4 regions of the Ruegeria sp. CDSB029 genome follow, and region 1 is predicted to be linked to each of the others. Evidence: riboswitches for the same ligand, from Rfam matches in the RefSeq annotation. Region 1 holds a riboswitch; each other region holds the start of a gene.
What was found. A riboswitch is a leader RNA that binds a small molecule or an ion and turns the genes downstream of it on or off. The one in region 1 is predicted to bind cobalamin.
Positions count from the first base shown of each region.

Region 2: it holds a riboswitch for cobalamin, as region 1 does, so the genes downstream of both, AC2FI8_RS22660 (metal ABC transporter ATP-binding protein) here and AC2FI8_RS08100 (DUF1636 family protein) in region 1, are expected to answer to the same signal.
Region 3: it holds a riboswitch for cobalamin, as region 1 does, so the genes downstream of both, AC2FI8_RS04780 (DUF1636 family protein) here and AC2FI8_RS08100 (DUF1636 family protein) in region 1, are expected to answer to the same signal.
Region 4: it holds a riboswitch for cobalamin, as region 1 does, so the genes downstream of both, AC2FI8_RS12570 (hypothetical protein) here and AC2FI8_RS08100 (DUF1636 family protein) in region 1, are expected to answer to the same signal.

Region 1 is NZ_JBXWOX010000005.1:150,589-155,042, reverse strand. It holds gene AC2FI8_RS08115 (FecCD family ABC transporter permease) at 1-39, opposite strand, end outside; gene AC2FI8_RS08110 (ABC transporter substrate-binding protein) at 41-991, opposite strand; gene AC2FI8_RS08105 (ABC transporter ATP-binding protein) at 1,002-1,787, opposite strand; gene AC2FI8_RS08100 (DUF1636 family protein) at 1,784-2,140, opposite strand; cobalamin riboswitch at 2,242-2,447, opposite strand; gene AC2FI8_RS08095 (bifunctional enoyl-CoA hydratase/phosphate acetyltransferase) at 2,642-4,036, shown strand; gene AC2FI8_RS08090 (acetate/propionate family kinase) at 4,029-4,454, shown strand, end outside.
Region 2 is NZ_JBXWOX010000030.1:19,364-23,817, reverse strand. It holds gene AC2FI8_RS22665 (metal ABC transporter permease) at 1-826, opposite strand, end outside; gene AC2FI8_RS22660 (metal ABC transporter ATP-binding protein) at 819-1,577, opposite strand; cobalamin riboswitch at 1,807-2,017, opposite strand; gene AC2FI8_RS22655 (acyltransferase family protein) at 2,326-4,071, shown strand.
Region 3 is NZ_JBXWOX010000003.1:80,034-84,487, reverse strand. It holds gene AC2FI8_RS04785 (hypothetical protein) at 774-1,964, shown strand; cobalamin riboswitch at 2,714-2,923, shown strand; gene AC2FI8_RS04780 (DUF1636 family protein) at 3,008-3,397, shown strand; gene cobW (cobalamin biosynthesis protein CobW) at 3,394-4,449, shown strand; gene cobN (cobaltochelatase subunit CobN) at 4,453-4,454, shown strand, end outside.
Region 4 is NZ_JBXWOX010000009.1:52,639-57,092, forward strand. It holds gene rsgA (ribosome small subunit-dependent GTPase A) at 1-549, shown strand, start outside; gene AC2FI8_RS12565 (alpha/beta hydrolase family protein) at 558-1,415, opposite strand; cobalamin riboswitch at 1,560-1,779, shown strand; gene AC2FI8_RS12570 (hypothetical protein) at 1,864-2,271, shown strand; gene AC2FI8_RS12575 (protein-tyrosine phosphatase family protein) at 2,279-2,776, opposite strand; gene AC2FI8_RS12580 (DNA polymerase III subunit gamma/tau) at 2,934-4,454, shown strand, end outside.

The DNA.
Region 1 (4,454 bases):
AGCCGCCCCCAGCAAGAGTGTAAGGCCAAGTCGGCCCATATCAGTTCAGGCCCGGGTGCATGGCTTTGGCCATCTTCGAAATTGCTTCGATATTTGCCGGTCCGGGTGTCAGTTCCTCGTAGCGCAGACCAATCCAGCGTTCGTTCTTGACCGCGTCCGTCTGAGACATCACGGGATGGTCCTTTAGGAACTTGAAGGTATCTGCGGCGCCATTTCCAGTTTGATAATCAAGTAAAACCAGGAATTCCGGGTTCGAAGCGGCAACAGCCTCCCACGAGGAACGTCCCCAGCTGGTGTCCATGTCATGGGTGACGTTCTCGCCGCCAGCGGCAGCAATCATCGCGTCGGGAATGGCAAACTTACCAGCCGTAAACGGGGCATCGGCGGGGCCGTCCAGCAGGAAAACGCGGGGCTTCGGCAGGTCGGCCGTCTGTGTTTGAATCGCGGACAGTTCCTCTTTCCAGCCGGAAACCAGCTCTTCTGCCTTGTCTTCAACGTGCATTACTTTGCCCAAGCGAAGGACGTCGGTGAACAGCAAATCCATGCTGGCTTCGGGGCGATCCTTATCCAGGTGTACGCAGCTTTCCGTCAGGATCATCGTTTTGATGCCAAACGGCGCAAGCGTGTCGGGGGTCACGTCACCGCCCGGCTTCATCCCATAGTACCAGCCCGCAAAGAAAAGGTCGGGTTCGACCGCGACCAGATTTTCTACTGTTGGATACTTGGGCGCAAGTTCCGGGATGTCGCCGCGCAAGGTTTCAAACTCGGGGCTGGTTTTGTACCAGCCGGTGATGCCCGTCAGGCCCACGATCTTGTCCTGCAAACCCAGTGCAAAAGCCATGTCGGTCATGTTAATGTCGTGCACGACCAGCCGCTCGGGTTGAGTTTCAAACACCATCGGCTCGCCGCAATTGTCGACGGTGATCTCGCGCGCTGTTGCGGCACTTGCAATGCCGCTGATCAGTGCAGCGCACCAGAGAGTTTTGTTCATGTTACTTTCCCTAGTTTGAGGTAGTGGTTCTTCGGATATCCAGTGCCGGGATCATGCGGCCTTCATGCTGAAAGCTAAGAAAATCGACACCGAACGTTTCACGGACCCTTTCGGGTGTCAGCACTTCGTGCACTGGGCCGAAACCGGTCAGGCGTGTGGATTTCATTAACGCGACATGGGTCGCGAATTCCGGGATCATGACCAGATCATGGACGATCATGACCACCGTAATGCCCAGCTCAGCCACCAGCGACAGCATGCGTCCCTTGGCGTCCGGGTCCAGATGGTTCGTCGGCTCATCCAAAAACAGCAGCGACGGGTTCTGCGCTAACGCCCTTGCGATATGAGCGCGCTGGCGTTCCCCCCCGGATAATACGGCCATCCGCTTGTCAGCGAGGGCAACCAGTCCGGTCAGTTTCAGGATTCGGGCCAATTCCAAGGCGTGCTCAGCCGCAGATCGATCGGCGCGGATCGGGATTTGCCCAAGGGCCACGTAGTCGCGCAGAAACAAACGCCCGTCCGGCGATTCCTGTTGACTGACCACGGCGATCATTCGGGCGCGGTCCATCGCCGAAAGCTGCCGAAGGCTGCGCCCCTTTACCAAAACGTCCCCCAGCACAATCTCTTCACCGCCGCACAAAAGATTCAGCAGCGTTGTCTTACCCGCACCGTTTGGGCCAGCAATTGCCAGAGTTGCCCCTTCATTCAGTTCGAAATTGACGTTTTGCAGCAGTACGTCGCCGTTCAGGGCGTAAAACTCCAGCCCGCGCGCCTCAAGGAAAGCTCCGCAGGTCATGCGCTTGTCTCCAGTTTTAGCCGTGGCAGGCGCGCCAGGGTCTTTTCAAGAAGGGCAGGCGGGCGCTGCGATGCGTTGGTCCACCCGTCGGTGCTGCGGTGGTATTGATGCGCAAATTCGGTCAGGGCGTCCACGTCCTCAGCCGATTGGATGTCACCGAAAAGGTACTGCGCTTTGTCTATTGCCTGAAACCCGACGGTTGTGGGTCGACCGCAACCGGCCATGCAGGAAACGCTGCGGATGCCAAAACTGGATGGAAGCTTGCCTGCAAGCGCAGCGCGCAATGAACCCGCCCGGTCAGAACCCTCGCAGGTCTCGCAAATCAGAAGGAAGTGATCAGTACTGATCGACATGGCCCACTCCGCCTGTTGCCAAGCGCGGACAGAAGGTGCCAATCATGTCATCACGTCTTAGACGTGTCATAAAGCCTCCTTCCAGGACGCCCCGCCCCGGGTTGGTTGAACATCGGATGGTAGGTCTCCTGACTTGCGGGTCGTGGCTTGGCCATCCTTCCCGACCCATTTGGGGTCAGTGGGTATTTGGCGTCGCTCACCGCTTACAGTTGCGGGGGCAGTCACGGACTTGGCGCTTGTTGGCAACCTCACCGTATTCCCTTTTCATCCCTTGGCGAACCATAGGGAACCATCGCGGTGATGCTTGCCCGAGTTCCGATTTTGGGTCAAGCGATAATACTCAGCGCCCTACGCACAGAGGTCATTTGTCATTTGCCAACGATCTGACTACGCTGCATCGCAGAAATGTAGGGGCAAAGGTGGATATGTTCTGGTTCCGGGGGGGGCGAACATCCAATGTTTGAAACGACGAACGCACATTCAAAAACAAAGCCAGGCAAGATGAAAATTCAAGAAAACAGAACCTATTCTCAACTGAAGGTAGGCGACAAGGCGCAGGTCACCCGATTGTGCACCGTGGACGACTTGTACGCGTTTGCCTCGGCTTCGGGCGACCACAACCCGCTGAACCTGGCAGCCTATGACGGTGATGGAGATGGGCGCCCCGAGGCTGTCGCGCCCGCTTTGTGGCCTGCTGGTCTGGTGGCCGCAGTCATTGGGAACATCTTGCCGGGGGCCGGTACGCAAACACGTCGGGCGGATCTGAGTTTTCATGCTTCGGTTTTGGCAGGCGAAGAACTGACTGCCTTTGTGGCTGTTACAGAAAAGCGTGAAGACGGCGACCTGACCTGTTCCGCCGAAGTGCGCCGGGTCGGGGATAACGCATTGATCCTAAGCGGCACCGTACAGGTCACGCCACCATCGCGGCATTTGACCTTCGACTCGGTCGAGGTACCGGGACTGATCGTTCAGCGTCACCGGCACTTCGACGCTTTGTTGGAAAAGGCACGTCCTCTGGACCCGATGCCCACAGCGATCGTCGCCCCGGAAGAGCCGAATTCGCTAGGCGGGGCATTGCTCGCGTTGGAAAACGGCATCATTACTCCGATTTTGGTGGGCGACCCGGACAAAATCACCGCCGCTGCCGCCCAGCTTGGGGCCGATTTGTCCGGAGTTGAAATCATTGAAGCGCGAGACCACGAAGTGGCCGCCCAACGCGCGGTCGGGCTGGTCGTTGAAGGCAAGGCCCGGATGTTGATGAAAGGTCACTTGCACACAGATGTCCTTCTACGCGCCGTTCTGCGCCGCGAAAACGGCCTGAGGACCGGGCGACGCCTGTCGCATGTGTTCGTGATGGACGTGCCAGGCATGTCTCGACCCATCATGGTTACAGATGCAGCGGTGAATATCGCACCGGATCTCGAAACCAAGGCCGATATCGTTCAGAACGCCATCCATCTTGCGCATTCTATTGGCATCGAGATGCCCAAGGTTGGTGTCTTATCAGCGGTTGAAACCATCAACCCGCATTTACCGTCGTCTATCGATGCCGCGCTGTTGTCGAAAATGGCCGAGCGTGGACAGATCACCGGCGGGCTGGTCGATGGTCCTTTGGCCATGGACAACGCGGTTGATCTGAACGCGGCGCGGACAAAAGGCATCACCTCACCGGTCGCGGGGGTCGCAGACATTCTGGTTGTTCCGAATATCGAAGCCGGCAACATGGTAGCCAAACAGCTGACATATATCTCTCATGCCGAGGCTGCCGGCGTTGTGATAGGTGCTGCGGCACCGATTATCCTGACATCTCGGGCAGATGATGATGCTTCGCGGCTGGCGTCTTGTGCTGTCGCGGCGCTGCATGCAATTGCTAATGAAAGCAAAATCCATGGCTGAACATGTTTTGGCGCTGAATGCCGGGTCGTCCTCGTTGAAATTCGCGCTTTACGAACTGGTCGAGGACCGACGTCCCAGTATGCGCTGGCGCGGTCAGATCGAGCGGTTGGGGGATGCACCACGCTTGTTGGCCCAATCAGCAGGGGGGCGGTCTGTCGACCGTCAGTTGTCTGGAGCCAAAACACATGACGAGGCCATCAGCGCGTTTCTTGAACTTACCCGCGAATACCTGCCGGACATTCACGTCCGGGCCGTGGGCCACCGCGTCGTTCACGGCGGGCCAGTCTATTCGGAACCTGTCGTGGTGGACGAGCACGTCTTTGATACGCTAAGCGGTTTCATTCCCTTCGCGCCTTTGCACCAACCCTACAGCCTTGCGGGTATTAAGGCGGCCGCGGCAGCCTTTCCGGGTACCACC
Region 2 (4,454 bases), on a different contig from region 1:
CAAAACCAAGGGGACCGAAAATGGCCGAGAACAGAAAGAACCCACCGGCAACCAAAACGATCGCCGGGCCGGACGGCGTGTCCGGGAACAAGTAGGACAGGGTCAGGCCGATCCAGCAGCTGGACAAGGCAAACACAAAGCCCAGGACCAGTTGCCCGGTGATCGTACTGGCCCAATAGCGCGCGGCGGTCGCAGGCAGGATCATGAGGCCAACGGCCATCAACGTTCCCAGTGTTTTGAACGCGGCCAGCAGGTTCAGAACCAACAGCAGCATAAAACCCTGATCTACCAACCACGGCCGGCGCGTTTGAGTTTCGAAGAAAACCGGATCACAGGTGCTGACAATCAGCGGACGAAGCAGAACGGCGAATGCCAGCAATGTTACTGTCGCCACCCCGCCGACAAGGACCATCGACGCGTCGTCGATCCCAAGGATTGATCCAAACAGGAAGCTTTTTAGTGGAACTGCGGACCCTGCTGCAGACAGGATAAAGATACCTACCGCCAATGCGATCAGATACAGCGAGGCAAGGCTGGCATCGCTGCGCAGGATTGTCCGGCGTGCAAGAAAGGCGGTCAAAATGGCGACGCCAACACCCGCGATAAGCCCTCCGACCAGCAGTGACATGACTGACAAGCCCGCCGTGACAAAGCCGATGACGATGCCTGGCGTAATCGCATGGGCCATGGCCTCACCAGCCAGCGATAGGCGACGCAGAACAAGAAATGCCCCCACCGGCGCGACCGAAGCCGACAAAACCGTGGTTGCCACAAAAGCGCGACGCATGAAGGCAAAGCTCCACATTTCGACGATCAGGTCATACATTGGCGTGCTCCGGTGTTGAATGGGTGCCACGGAACATCCAGGACGCCTGACTTTCCGAGAGGTATCCTTGTGCAACCAGCCGGTCTGGTGTCAGAACGTCATACACCGGTCCGTGGGTCGCCTCTTGCCCGCCCAAAAGCAGCGCGTGGCTGCAATAATCCAGCACTGAGGAAAGATCGTGCACCACCAAAACCACCGCGCGCCCCTCATCGCGCCATCGGCGGATAATCGACAACAGATGTGCTTCGGTACTTTGGTCGACTGCGGCAAACGGTTCATCCAGCAGGATCAGCGGCGCGTCCTGCATGATAACCCGCGCGAACAGCGCGCGCTGCAGTTGCCCGCCCGATAGCATATGCAGAGGCCGGTCAGCGATATCCAGTACCCCGGCCTCATCCAGCGCGGCGGCCATCCGGTCACGCGCCGCGGCGTCCAGCCCGGTACGATAACCAAAGCCGCGCCAGGCCCCCATCGCGGCAAGATCCCTCACACGGATGGGAAATCGGCGGTCGAATTCGGTCATCTGCGCCAGGTAACCGATGTCACCAGGACGGCCCTGCGGCCAAGTCAAACTGCCCGAAAGCGGATCCATCAAGCCCAGCAGCATCTTTACAAAAGTGCTCTTGCCCGACCCGTTCGCACCAAGAACGGCCAGGGTTGTCCCAGCCGCGATATCCATGGAGAGGCGGTGAAACAATGTCAGGTCGCGGTAGCCCAACGTCAGATCGCGGATTTGTAAAACGGCCGACATCAAATCACCGCGTAAATCGCGAGCCACAAGATCGCCGACAGCGCCAGAGCCCCCGCGACCAGCACCGGAACACTGAATTCCGTCAAGCACTTACCCCTTTGGGTGTCAGCTTTTTGCAATGACAACGGCAACGCCTCCTGTGTTCGGACAGGGGCAAAGCGAGCGCAAGTTCGTGCACGGTACGGACCGCTTGAAACATTGTCATCTCCCTCTGGGACACCCCGCCCAGGTTCATCAATTTCGGATGGCAGGTCTCCTGACTTGCGGGTCAAAGCTATCCCGATCCTTCCCAGGCCATTGCCCAGTGGACGATCTCGGGTCGCTCGCCGCCTACAGTTGCGGGGGCAGTCACGGAATTGGCCTTTTTACAGATCCGTACCGTATTCCCTTTTATCCCTGACCGCAGAATACAGTCGGGAACCATCACGTGGACCAAATACGAATTGATTTGATTCGACAAGAGCGCGAACCAATCGGTGATGGCAATTTGTACCAGGCTCCAATCAGCCAAAAAAATTCTACGATAAGGGTGCTAGCAATGGCAGTGACTTCGCGGGGCTCACTCAGAAGGTTTCAGCCTGGATCTTGCAACGACCGGAACGTATAAACCTGCCAATACTTTGTTCGATTGGCTGCGGCGGCTCAAAGTTCCTCGACACACTCTTGACGACAGATACGCTTCGAAAGCTCACAGGCCCGAGCACAAAATACAAGAGTGGGTTTTGATTAAATGCTGTAACGGAAAGAAATTGATGGCCTTCGCAGCATTGCAGTTTTACCAGTGGTTCTTTTTCATTCCGGCATAAGCCTGTTCAGTGGAGGTTTTTTAGGCGTAGACGTTTTCTTCGTTATCAGCGGATATCTAATAACCTCTATTATCCTTGATGATCTTGGAAAAAATAGCTTCTTTCTTTTGAAGTTCTACGAGCGTCGGGCCCGACGGATCTTGCCTGCCCTGAGTGTCGTCGTACTGGTGTGTATTCCTATCGCTTGGTTTACCATGCTGCCCGATCCACTGGAAAACTTCGGCCAGAGTGTCGTGGCCACGATGTTCTCTCTGAATAATGTTCTTCTCACGCTAACAAGTGGATACTGGGACCTCGCGTCCGAGTTCAAACCTCTGGTTCACACATGGAGCCTGGCAGTTGAAGAACAGTTTTACATAGTTTTTCCGCTTTTGCTTATGGCCCTGTACCCGGTACTTAAACACAGAACGGATCTGCTGGTTTGGGCTATCATCGGGTCCAGTTTCCTGGCGAGCGTACTGTTGGTTCAAACCCACCCGGAGAGCACATTTTATCTTCTGCATACACGCGCCTGGGAACTCGGATTCGGTGCATTGGGGGCATGTTGGGAAAATAAGCGCAAGGTTAGAGCGAGCAACAGTCTTTCGCTACTTGGCCTTATAGCGGTGATTGCATCTATGGTGATCTTTGACGGGACCATGCAACACCCGTCATACCTGACAGCCGTTCCGGTCGTCGGGTCTTTGCTCGTTCTCCTCTATGCAAAGGAAGGCACTTTTGTCGCCAAACTGCTGAGCATCAGAATTCTGGTTGGCATTGGCCTGATCAGCTACAGCCTGTATCTCTGGCACCAACCAATTTTCGCATTTGCGCGCATTGCGAGCTTTGAGGAACCCAGCCCGTATTTTCTTGCCAGCTTGATACCATTTGCATTCCTTTTGTCCTATCTGACCTGGCGTTTTGTCGAACAACCGTTTCGCAACAAAAACGCGATCTCTCTTTCACGCCTTGTTGTTTCGTGCACCGCAGTGACCGCAACGCTGTGTGCTGTTGGGCTTTCGCTGTATCTCGGCCAAGGCTTCCCTACACGCGTTTTCGACACGGATCGAGAGGTCGCAGCGGGGATGCACATTTGGTATAATCACCGCATCAGCCAATACGACGCAGATAAGTTTGATACGAACAGCGGCATCAACGTTTTGATTGTCGGAAACAGTCAGGCCCGTGATTTTGCGAATATTCTCATTGAGATGGGCATAATGAAGGATGCAAATCTAATTTATCGCGACGCGCTCAATGTTTGCGAGCCCAGGCTTTGGGACGATGACACAAAATCTTTGATACAAAATGCTGACGCGACTTTCTTGCCAATCGTCAACCTTTCTGGCGCTTGCAAACTCTTTCTTGAAAACGGGCTTGCCGCGCAACACAATATCGTCTTCGTCGGCCCCAAACACTTTGGTTACAATCTCAATGCATTCACCTTACTGCCCAGATATGGTCGGCCAAACTATACGACGAAGGTATTCGAAGAAATAGTTGAGGCAAACAGGCAGAATGCGTCGGTCATACCGGCTGGTTTGTATGTCGATATCATCAGCTACGCGACCACAAATGGGAATCAGATCCATGTTTTCGATCAAAATGGAGACATTATTTCTGCGGACCGAGTGCATATTACCCAAGCCGGAGCCCAATTCTTTGCTTTATTGATGAAAGACCATCCAGCGTTTGAGATCTTTTTCTAACGCTGGGTCTTCGCATGTTCTGTCCTGATCAAAAGAAACAGATATGTGCGGCTTTAAAGTCTAAAATGAGAGCGATGGCCTTCTTCCAAATCGAGTTGCCGGGTGGTGCCATTTCCTCAGCCTCCCGACAATAGTCTCGATCCGATTACCCCGGCGTTTGCGGTCATCCGAAGTTTAGATCAGGGAAATGCGCGCCGGATGTAACAGTACTTCCGTCACGACGGCGGCCCGGCCCCAAAACAAATGCTGCCCCGCTGGAGGCACTTAGGGGGCAAAAGCCCCCACATTCTTCTCCCAAACATCGCCAAACAACCCAGCGGCAGGGCATTGCGTCCTCGAATTTGGCTCTGTGGCCCTAAACGTCACCAGCAAAACCGCCCCTT
Region 3 (4,454 bases), on a different contig from region 1:
TATCGAGTATCAACGCCAGATCAGGTGTACGATTGCCCAACTGCATTTAACCTATGCCTCAACTCCGCCACAGTTTCCCCCGCGCCCCTATATCAGTTCCCCGCCATTCCCTACCGGGGAGTCGAGACTGGTTATTCGGCCAGGCCGCAGGGGGCCTGACGGCGAATCTAAGGAAATTTCGGGGAGCGCCGGGGAAGCATGGGGAGCCATTCGGGGACCGTTTTGAGGAGGTGACAACAGGGCATTTATTATTAGTATCAATATCTTAAATATAGTTATAAATTTATGGGGAGACTTTGGGATACCCTATAGCGCAGAATGTGAAAAAACGCAGAAATACACTTTTCTAGAATGCTCTAAGGAATCCCCCTCCCCCGCTCCCCGCACTTTGAAAACAGTGCACAACACCGCTGCGTTCATTGCGAAGAATCCGACGGTGTTTGTTCGCCTTCCCTCCCACGTAGTCATCAAAACCGAGCCAAGAACTCATACATTGGTCCACCGAAGAAAATCGCGGGTCCTCCCATGGCATTGTTACGTGGGTTTATTCGCGCCGTGTTCTATTGGCCGGTGCGAAAAAACTCAAAAGTGGGTTTTTGGGTTGGGGTTGTCGTCTTCGGAACAGATTTGCAAGCTTCATCATACCTAGATAGTAACCGCATAGTTTGAAGCTGGAACCAGAAGACGCCCGAGAGCGGCACCCTAGTAGTCAATTTTATAGTTCATGTCGGAAAGTCTTCGATGCGATATCAACAAAACTAGCTAGGTTTCGAATGCCCAAAGAAGATTTTGCGAGTTTCATTGCCAAGCATCGCTTTAAACCACACGATCTTTTTGCATCCGTCTCAAAGGGTGTTACCACACAGGAGTTTCAATTAGCGAAGTGTTTCTCTCAAGTCGACCTACTGAGATGGGACTTTGGAGACGGTCAGCTCGCCGAGTTAAACCGAGCGCTGACGGTCGCAACATATATTGCAGAAAGCAGCACGGATCATCCAGAGGGTTTCGCCGCATACACTTCAAAGCTGCAAGAGGAATCGTGGAATTACGCATTGCGCTTTTCCCCTTACCATAAAGTTCATACCGCACTGGAGAACTTAGAAAGGGTGCATGCCGCAATGCTGGAAGCAAGCCTTGGTTTGAATGCGGCTACGGCAGGGATGGACACCGTTCTTGAGTTCAAGCGCTCAGATAACTCTGCGTATGCTCGAGAACAATCTAAGGCAACATCCAATCTTTTAACATTCTCTGCGCTTTATGCTTCATACGTAGATGTTTGCAGACGTATCCGAAAATACTCCAAGCTGGAAAACAGTGAATCTTACACCCGGGGAATTGGAAGGGTAATCGGGAAGAACTCCGGCGCGCATAGTTTTGCCATGGGTCTAAGGAACTTTATTCTACATCATCATTTGGTGGAGCCTGGCATTACCATTTCGATGGGGGAAAGTCGCACGGTGCGACTGCTACTCGATTCAAACGCTTTGCTTTTCGCAGGTTTCAAGTGGAAAGCGGACGCTCGAGAATACATCCGTTCGAACAAAAAGCTGGATGTACTGAAAACGACCACCACTGTAGTCAAAGACGTTGCTAGACTTGTAAGGTTCCATCGGAAGATCGCAGAGAAACGACTACCGGAGGAAAAGTTCGCTCACGACACTTACCTTCACGAACGAACCAGGTTTAGACACCTCCAGAACGCGACGTTCGATCCGGGAGCAATTGTCAAACGGCGCTCAACTGTTTTAGCACGCGTTGTAAGCCCCAGCATTATGTCGGTGGCTCTAGACAGCTCCATTCCGGATGAAGAATTACGTATACTACTGACTACTCTGGCAAACCGGCATCAGAATCTTTCAAATGACAAAATGGCAGTTGTTGCCGACGAAATCGTGCAGCTATTGAAGCAGCGTTCAAGGTATCCGAACACCGGCTCATATCTTGACGGGCGGAAGGTCGAGTGACGGCGCATTCAGGCTGCGACGCGCCTGAAAGCAATCAGCGTTGCTGTGATCATTGCACCAAAATCCACTTGAACCAAAAATCGAGCATCATCCTTGATGGCGTTAAGCCAATGAACAATTTCAACCAACAATCCCGCAACATTCGCAAGCCCACGTACCGATAAAATTTCACTAAACAATTGTTATTTATTAAGAAATTTAATTCCTTTACGCAAGTTCGAAATTGGTACTCGCCTCCACTTCTTTTCAAACACTTAGCTTTCTGCGCTGCTTTCGCAAATTCGGGCGTATACACTTGGGTATCATGTTCCTACTGGCTTCTGGAACAGCATAACCGTCGCCGTTGATGTCCGGGGTTAAATGTCGAAGCGGTTTGAAAGTAATGCCACACGTGCCAAATCTTTTCCCGCGAACAAACGGCGCGACGCACAATGCGACAGTGGTAGAGGGATGTGCTTTGTCTTTGTCGCGCCTTTGCCCGCTTCCTTAATATTGCCCAAAGGTTCGCACAGAACGCGATTGCCCAAGGCGCGCCTGTTGCGATTGCCGGTCCAGCGATTCCGTTTGCACAACCGCACTACCTGATTGCCAAGCCCGGAAGCGCTCAATCATCCGCGGCTGCGGGGCTGTTTTGCGCCTGGCTTCGTGATCGGATCGCATCGAATGCCGCTGACTGACTTCGGCTGGTCGCTTTTCTGACTTAACCGGTTTTCAATCCTCAGTCGTGCTTGACAAGCCCCCTGCCCGTGCCGCATGTCGCATGCGTTGGTGTCCATCCTCGGATGGATGAAAAGGGAATGTGCCAGCGATGTCATCGCCAAGCACAGCCGCCCCCGCGACCGTGACCGGAGAGGGTGCCCAAAGCCACTGGCCCAATAGGCCGGGAAGGCGGGACATCCGACAGGGCAAACGCTCTGACATCCGCAAGCCGGGAGACCTGCCAGCACCCGAAGTTGAAACCGGGCGGGGTGTTCCGGTGTCGGGTCCATGTCGCACACGTGGCCCGCATGAAACCCCGTCCCCCGTATAAAGGATTTAGGGGGATGAGAGACGTGACCGAGACCGCACCAGTCGAATTGCTGGTCTGCACGACATGCCGCCGTGGGTTGCCCATCGAAGATGACGCTCAGCGACCCGGCACTTTGCTGCACACAGCGCTTGAACAGGCGGGCTTGCCTGACGGCGTGGACCTGAAGCCGGTGGAATGCCTGTCGAACTGTGATCAGGGATGTTCGATCGTTTTGCGTGGTGGCCCGTCCCGATGGACCTTCATTTATGAAAACCTCGACGAGACCGACCACGTCGAGACCATCGTCGAAGGCGTCACCAAATATCTGGCCGCTGAAGACGGTCTGGTGAAATGGCGTGAGCGCCCCGAACATTTCCGCAAAAACTGTGCGGCCCGCATTCCCCCGATTGGAGCCCTGAAATGAGCAATCTCGAAAAACTCCCCGTCACTGTGATCACCGGCTTTCTGGGCTCGGGCAAAACTACGCTGGTCAAGCACCTGATGCAGAACCCGCAGGGCAAGCGTCTGGCTGTGGTCGTCAATGAGTTCGGCGATGTTGGCGTCGATGGCGATATCCTGAAATCCTGCGCCATTCCGGATTGCCCGGCGGAAAACATCATGGAACTGGCCAATGGCTGCATCTGCTGCACCGTAGCCGATGACTTCATTCCGACCATCGAGGCACTGATGGCGCTGGAGCCGCGCCCCGATCACATTCTGATTGAAACCTCTGGTCTGGCGCTGCCGAAGCCGCTGCTGAAGGCGTTCGACTGGCCGGATATCCGTTCTAAGATCACCGTTGACGGCGTGATCGCTCTGGCCGATGCCGAGGCCGTCGCCGCCGGGCGCTTCGCTCCGAATGTCGAAGCCGTGGACGCCCAGCGCCTGGCTGACGACTCGATCGACCACGAAACGCCCCTGTCTGAGGTGTTCGAGGATCAGATCTCGTGCGCCGACATCATCCTGCTGACAAAACCCGATCTGGCGGGCGCCGAAGGTGTGGCGAAAGCCAAAGAAGTCATCGCTGCCGAAGCTCCGCGTCCGCTGCCAGTGGTCGAAGTCGCCGAAGGTGCCGTAGACGTGCGCGTCGTACTGGGGCTGGAAGCCGCAGCCGAAGACGACATGGATGCGCGTCCCAGCCACCATGACGGCCATCACGACCACGAGCATGACGATTTCGAAAGCATCATCGTCGAGTTGCCGGAACAGACCGACGCGGCCCAACTGGTCGCCAATATCGAACGTCTGGCCAATGAGCTGAACATCCTGCGCGTCAAAGGCTATGCTGCTGTTCAAGGCAAGCCGATGCGTCTGTTGGTGCAGGCCGTTGGTGCCCGCGTACGTCACCAGTATGACCGCCCGTGGGAACCCGGTGAAGAGCGCCGTTCGCGTCTGGTGGTCATCGCCGAACACGACGACATCAAAGAGGCCGCGATCCGCGATATCCTCGTGGGCGTGACCGAGGCCGCCGAGTAAGCCAT
Region 4 (4,454 bases), on a different contig from region 1:
GTGCTGGCTATCAATGCTTTGGATGCCCTGGACGTGCAGCAAGTTCTGTCCTGGTGCTCCACCGGGCAGACTGCCGCAATGGTCGGCTCATCCGGTGTCGGCAAGACAACATTGGTCAACGCCATGACGGGCCTGGATGAGGCAACGTCCGGCGTTCGCGCGGACGACGCGCGCGGGCGGCACACGACAACTGCCCGCGCGTTGCATCCGATGCAGAACGGCGGATGGCTGGTCGATACACCCGGCATGCGGGCTTTGCGGTTGCTGGATGCGCAGGATGGCGTCGATGAGGTCTTTTCTGACATTCTGGAATTGGCTCAGACCTGCCGCTTTTCCGATTGTCAGCATCAGGCCGAGCCGGGCTGCGCCGTGCAGGATGCGATTGCAAACGGATCACTGGACACCGAGCGGTTGGAGCGCTGGCGAAAGCTGCGGCGCGAAGATGAAAGGAACTCGGAAACCGTTGCGCAGTCTCGTGCGCGCGACAAGGCCTTTGGTAAGATGGTACGATCGGTGATGCAGGACAAGAAATCCCGCAAAAAGCTGTAAGTACCGGCTCAGGCGATTAACCGGGGCCATATGGCCGCATTTCGGCGCGCAAATGCGCCGATGTGACCGACCTCGGCCAATCCAAAGTCTTTCGGCGACAACTGATGCCGGCGGGCTTTGGGACCGTAAAGATCGGCCAGGCGCCAAACCGCGTTCGGGGGCACCACCTGATCATCGTCCATTGTGAACAGATCGACGGGTGTTTCCGACGCAGCCCAACGGGCGTCTGGAAGGCTTTTGCCGATATCCGGCACATAGCTCAGCGCAGCGGTGCACCATTTGCGCCACTGCCAGTAGACACGTGCCGGAAGGTCCGAGCCGAACCCAAGTGCCTTGCCTGGCAGGTATCCCAATGCCTTAACCAGCAATGGCGGGTGGGCATACCAGAACATTGTCGCCAGTGCGCGATACGGCCAGGGGTGGTCGGATACCGTCACCAAACCTGAACAGACACAGATCATCCGGTCGATCTGCTCAATATCGGGCTGAATTGGCCCCAGCATTCCACCCACCGAATGGCCAATGCTCCACTGCTGGGCGGCGGGAAATCTGCGCCGCATTTCGGCGCGAGCAGCGGGCATGTCGATCAACGCCCAGTCAGCCATCGTGGCCTGCGAATCGCGCAGGCGCCCGTGTAGAGAGTGGCCAAAATCGCGATAGTCATAGGTCAGACAGGCCATACCCTGTTCTTCCACCAACCACCGCGCAAAATGCTGGTAATAGTCGCGCGGTACGCCTGTGGCTGCATGGACTACAACCGCCACATCAGGTGCCGAGGCAGGCATATACAGCCGTGCCGACAGTTCGGCCTCTCCGGCAGAAAACGTGAAATCTTCGGTCAAAACGACCGGAGTGTTGTCCAACATGGTGCCCTCGCAAGCATCTGAACTATTCGGTTCACATATGGCATATCGGCGCTTTTGCGCGACTAGAGTCAACAGATTTTCAAAGTGACCAAGCGTCCACTTGAACGATGGAAAACAGCCCGCTTGACACAAGCCACCTACAACCGCTAGCGATGAGGTGATGGTTCTCGTCCTTATATTGGGGCGGGATGAAAAGGGAACTCGGTGCGGTCCAGCCCGGCAATGCCGGAACAGACCAAGGCCGCGACTGCCCCCGCAACTGTAAGCGGTAAGCAATGCCGAAATACCACTGGCCGAAAGGCTGGGAAGGTCGGCAAAGCAATGACCCGCAAGTCAGGAGACCTGCCATCAAAGTAAAAACCGAAACTCGGGCGGGGTGTCCGGGCAGGTCTTCAGTACGCTGAGTTCCCTGTTCCACGTCCCCCGCTCACCGCGCGGAGGGCGCATTATGATCTGGAAGACAACGACCCACGAATTCACCGCCACCCTGTGCCAGAAAACGGGGAAAACATGCCCCGCATTGGCCCAAATGGCTCGGGCATTGGCCGAGGCGATGGCAACAGCACAACCAATGACGACCAGCGAATTTGAGGTGGACGGCTCCAGCGAACTGACCCATTGCGATGAGGGTTGCACCGCACGGTTTCGCGCCAGCCCGGCCCGGATCAGGGTCTATTGCGGGGCAAACACGGGCGACTCGGCCGACACGTTGGACGAATACGCCGATATGATGTTCAACCCTGACTTTTCCACTCTGCCTGCTGGTGTTTTGGCGGCCTTGCCTTGCGCCATGCTTCAGGCATCGGCCCTTGCACCGCGTCCATCGCATCAGGTTGTTCAACAAGCCACGGCCTGATCCTAGTTCACCGATCGCTCTGGGCCGGTTTCATGGCCCAAGCCATCTGCTCATCCGTTTCCACCGCGCATGGTCGGGCCAAGCGCAGCCGGTTTAGCGCGTGGTTTGGATCTTCACCGCTTTCCACCATGAGCCTCAGCGCGACCATCCCCGACCGCCCACAACCGCCCCGGCAATGCACCAGCACGCGTCCACCGTCGGACAGCACCTGCCGGGCGGCTGCGCTGGCGTCGGGCCAAAGAGTTTCGATTGGCAGGGGCGGCGTGCCAAAATCCTCGACCGGAAGATGCACCCAGGTCGCGGACCTGCTTTGAACGTCTCGACCAAAACCGCCTGCGCCGACCTGCTGCATCTCAGCCTCGGTGGTCATTGAAATCACCAGATCGGGGTTCCAGTCCTGTATCACCCTCAGATCATCCACATACCCACTGCCGCCGCTAGGCAAGGGGGACAGCGCCAAGGTGCCTGTGCCAACAGGCAGCGCGTAGATTGCAAATTTTGCCAAAGCTTATGCTCCTACTGCCACCGGCCCACCAGATTTTGACAGCCTATTTATCCCGCTTACAGACGCTGTCCAAACCGAAATTCCACAAAGCATGCTGTGGACGCGGGCGGCCCGGGTCTCTACGCTGCATTTCTGACACGAATCTGACAGAGCAGACATGACCGAAACGCCCAGCCCCGCCTATCAGGTTCTTGCCCGCAAGTACCGCCCTGAAACCTTTGCAGATCTGGTTGGACAGGACGCAATGGTGCGCACGCTGAAAAATGCGTTCGAAGCGGATCGGATCGCGCAGGCCTTTATCATGACCGGTATTCGCGGCACCGGCAAAACCACCACTGCCCGGATTATCGCCAAAGGTATGAACTGCATCGGTCCCGATGGTGAAGGCAAGCCAACGACCGAACCTTGTGGTCAGTGCGAGCATTGCGTTGCCATCATGGAAGGCCGGCATGTCGACGTGATGGAGATGGACGCCGCCAGCCGCACCGGCGTGAACGATATCCGCGAGATCATCGACAGCGTTCGCTATCGTGCCGCCAGTGCGCGTTATAAGATTTACATCATCGACGAAGTTCACATGCTGTCGACCAGCGCTTTCAATGCGCTGCTCAAAACGCTTGAGGAACCGCCCGAACATGTAAAGTTCATCTTTGCGACGACCGAAATCCGCAAGGTCCCGGTGACAGTGCTGTCGCGCTGCCAGCGGTTTGACCTGCGCCGGATCGAACCCGAAGATATGATCGGTCTGCTCAACAAGATCGCCGCGGCGGAAAACGCACAGATCGCCGAAGACGCGCTTGCTTTGATCACACGTGCGGCCGAAGGCTCTGCCCGCGATGCGACCTCGCTGTTGGATCAGGCGATCTCACATGGTGCAGGGGAAACCAGCGCCGATCAGGTTCGGGCAATGTTGGGCCTTGCAGATCGCGGGCGCGTGCTGGATCTGATGGACATGATCCTGCGTGGCGATGCGGCTGGGGCATTGACTGAGTTGAGCGGCCAGTATGCCGAAGGGGCCGACCCGCTGGCCGTGCTGCGCGATCTGGCCGAGATCACCCATTGGGTTTCCGTGGTCAAAATCACGCCCGATGCCGCCGATGACCCCACCGTCTCACCGGATGAACGTGCGCGCGGTCAACAGATGGCCGAGGCGCTGCCGATGCGGGTGTTGACGCGGATGTGGCAGATGTTGCTGAAAGCGCTGGAGGAGGTCTCTGCAGCACCCAACGCGATGATGGCCGCCGAAATGGCAATCATTCGTCTGACTCATGTGGCCGATTTGCCAAGCCCCGAAGAACTTATCAAACGACTACAGGATGCGCCTCCACCCCCACCGAACGGGGGACCTGGCGGTGGTGTGGCTGTGCCAACTCATGCACCTACGCAGGCGACTTCCTCTACGCATCTCTCGGCCCAGCGCGGGCCGGCAGGGGCACCCACCGCAGCGCTTGCTCAGGACATCCAGACCGCGCTGGCACGCTATCCAACCTTCGAACACGTGGTCGAGTTGATCCGCACCAACCGGGACGTAAAACTGTTGGTTGAGGTCGAAAACGGTGTGCGTCTCGTCTCGTATTCCCCGGGACGGATCGAGTTCACGCCGACGGACAAAGCGCCGACCGATCTGGCGCAAAGGCTTGGTTCAGCCTTGCAACGCTGGACCGGAAACCGATGGGCC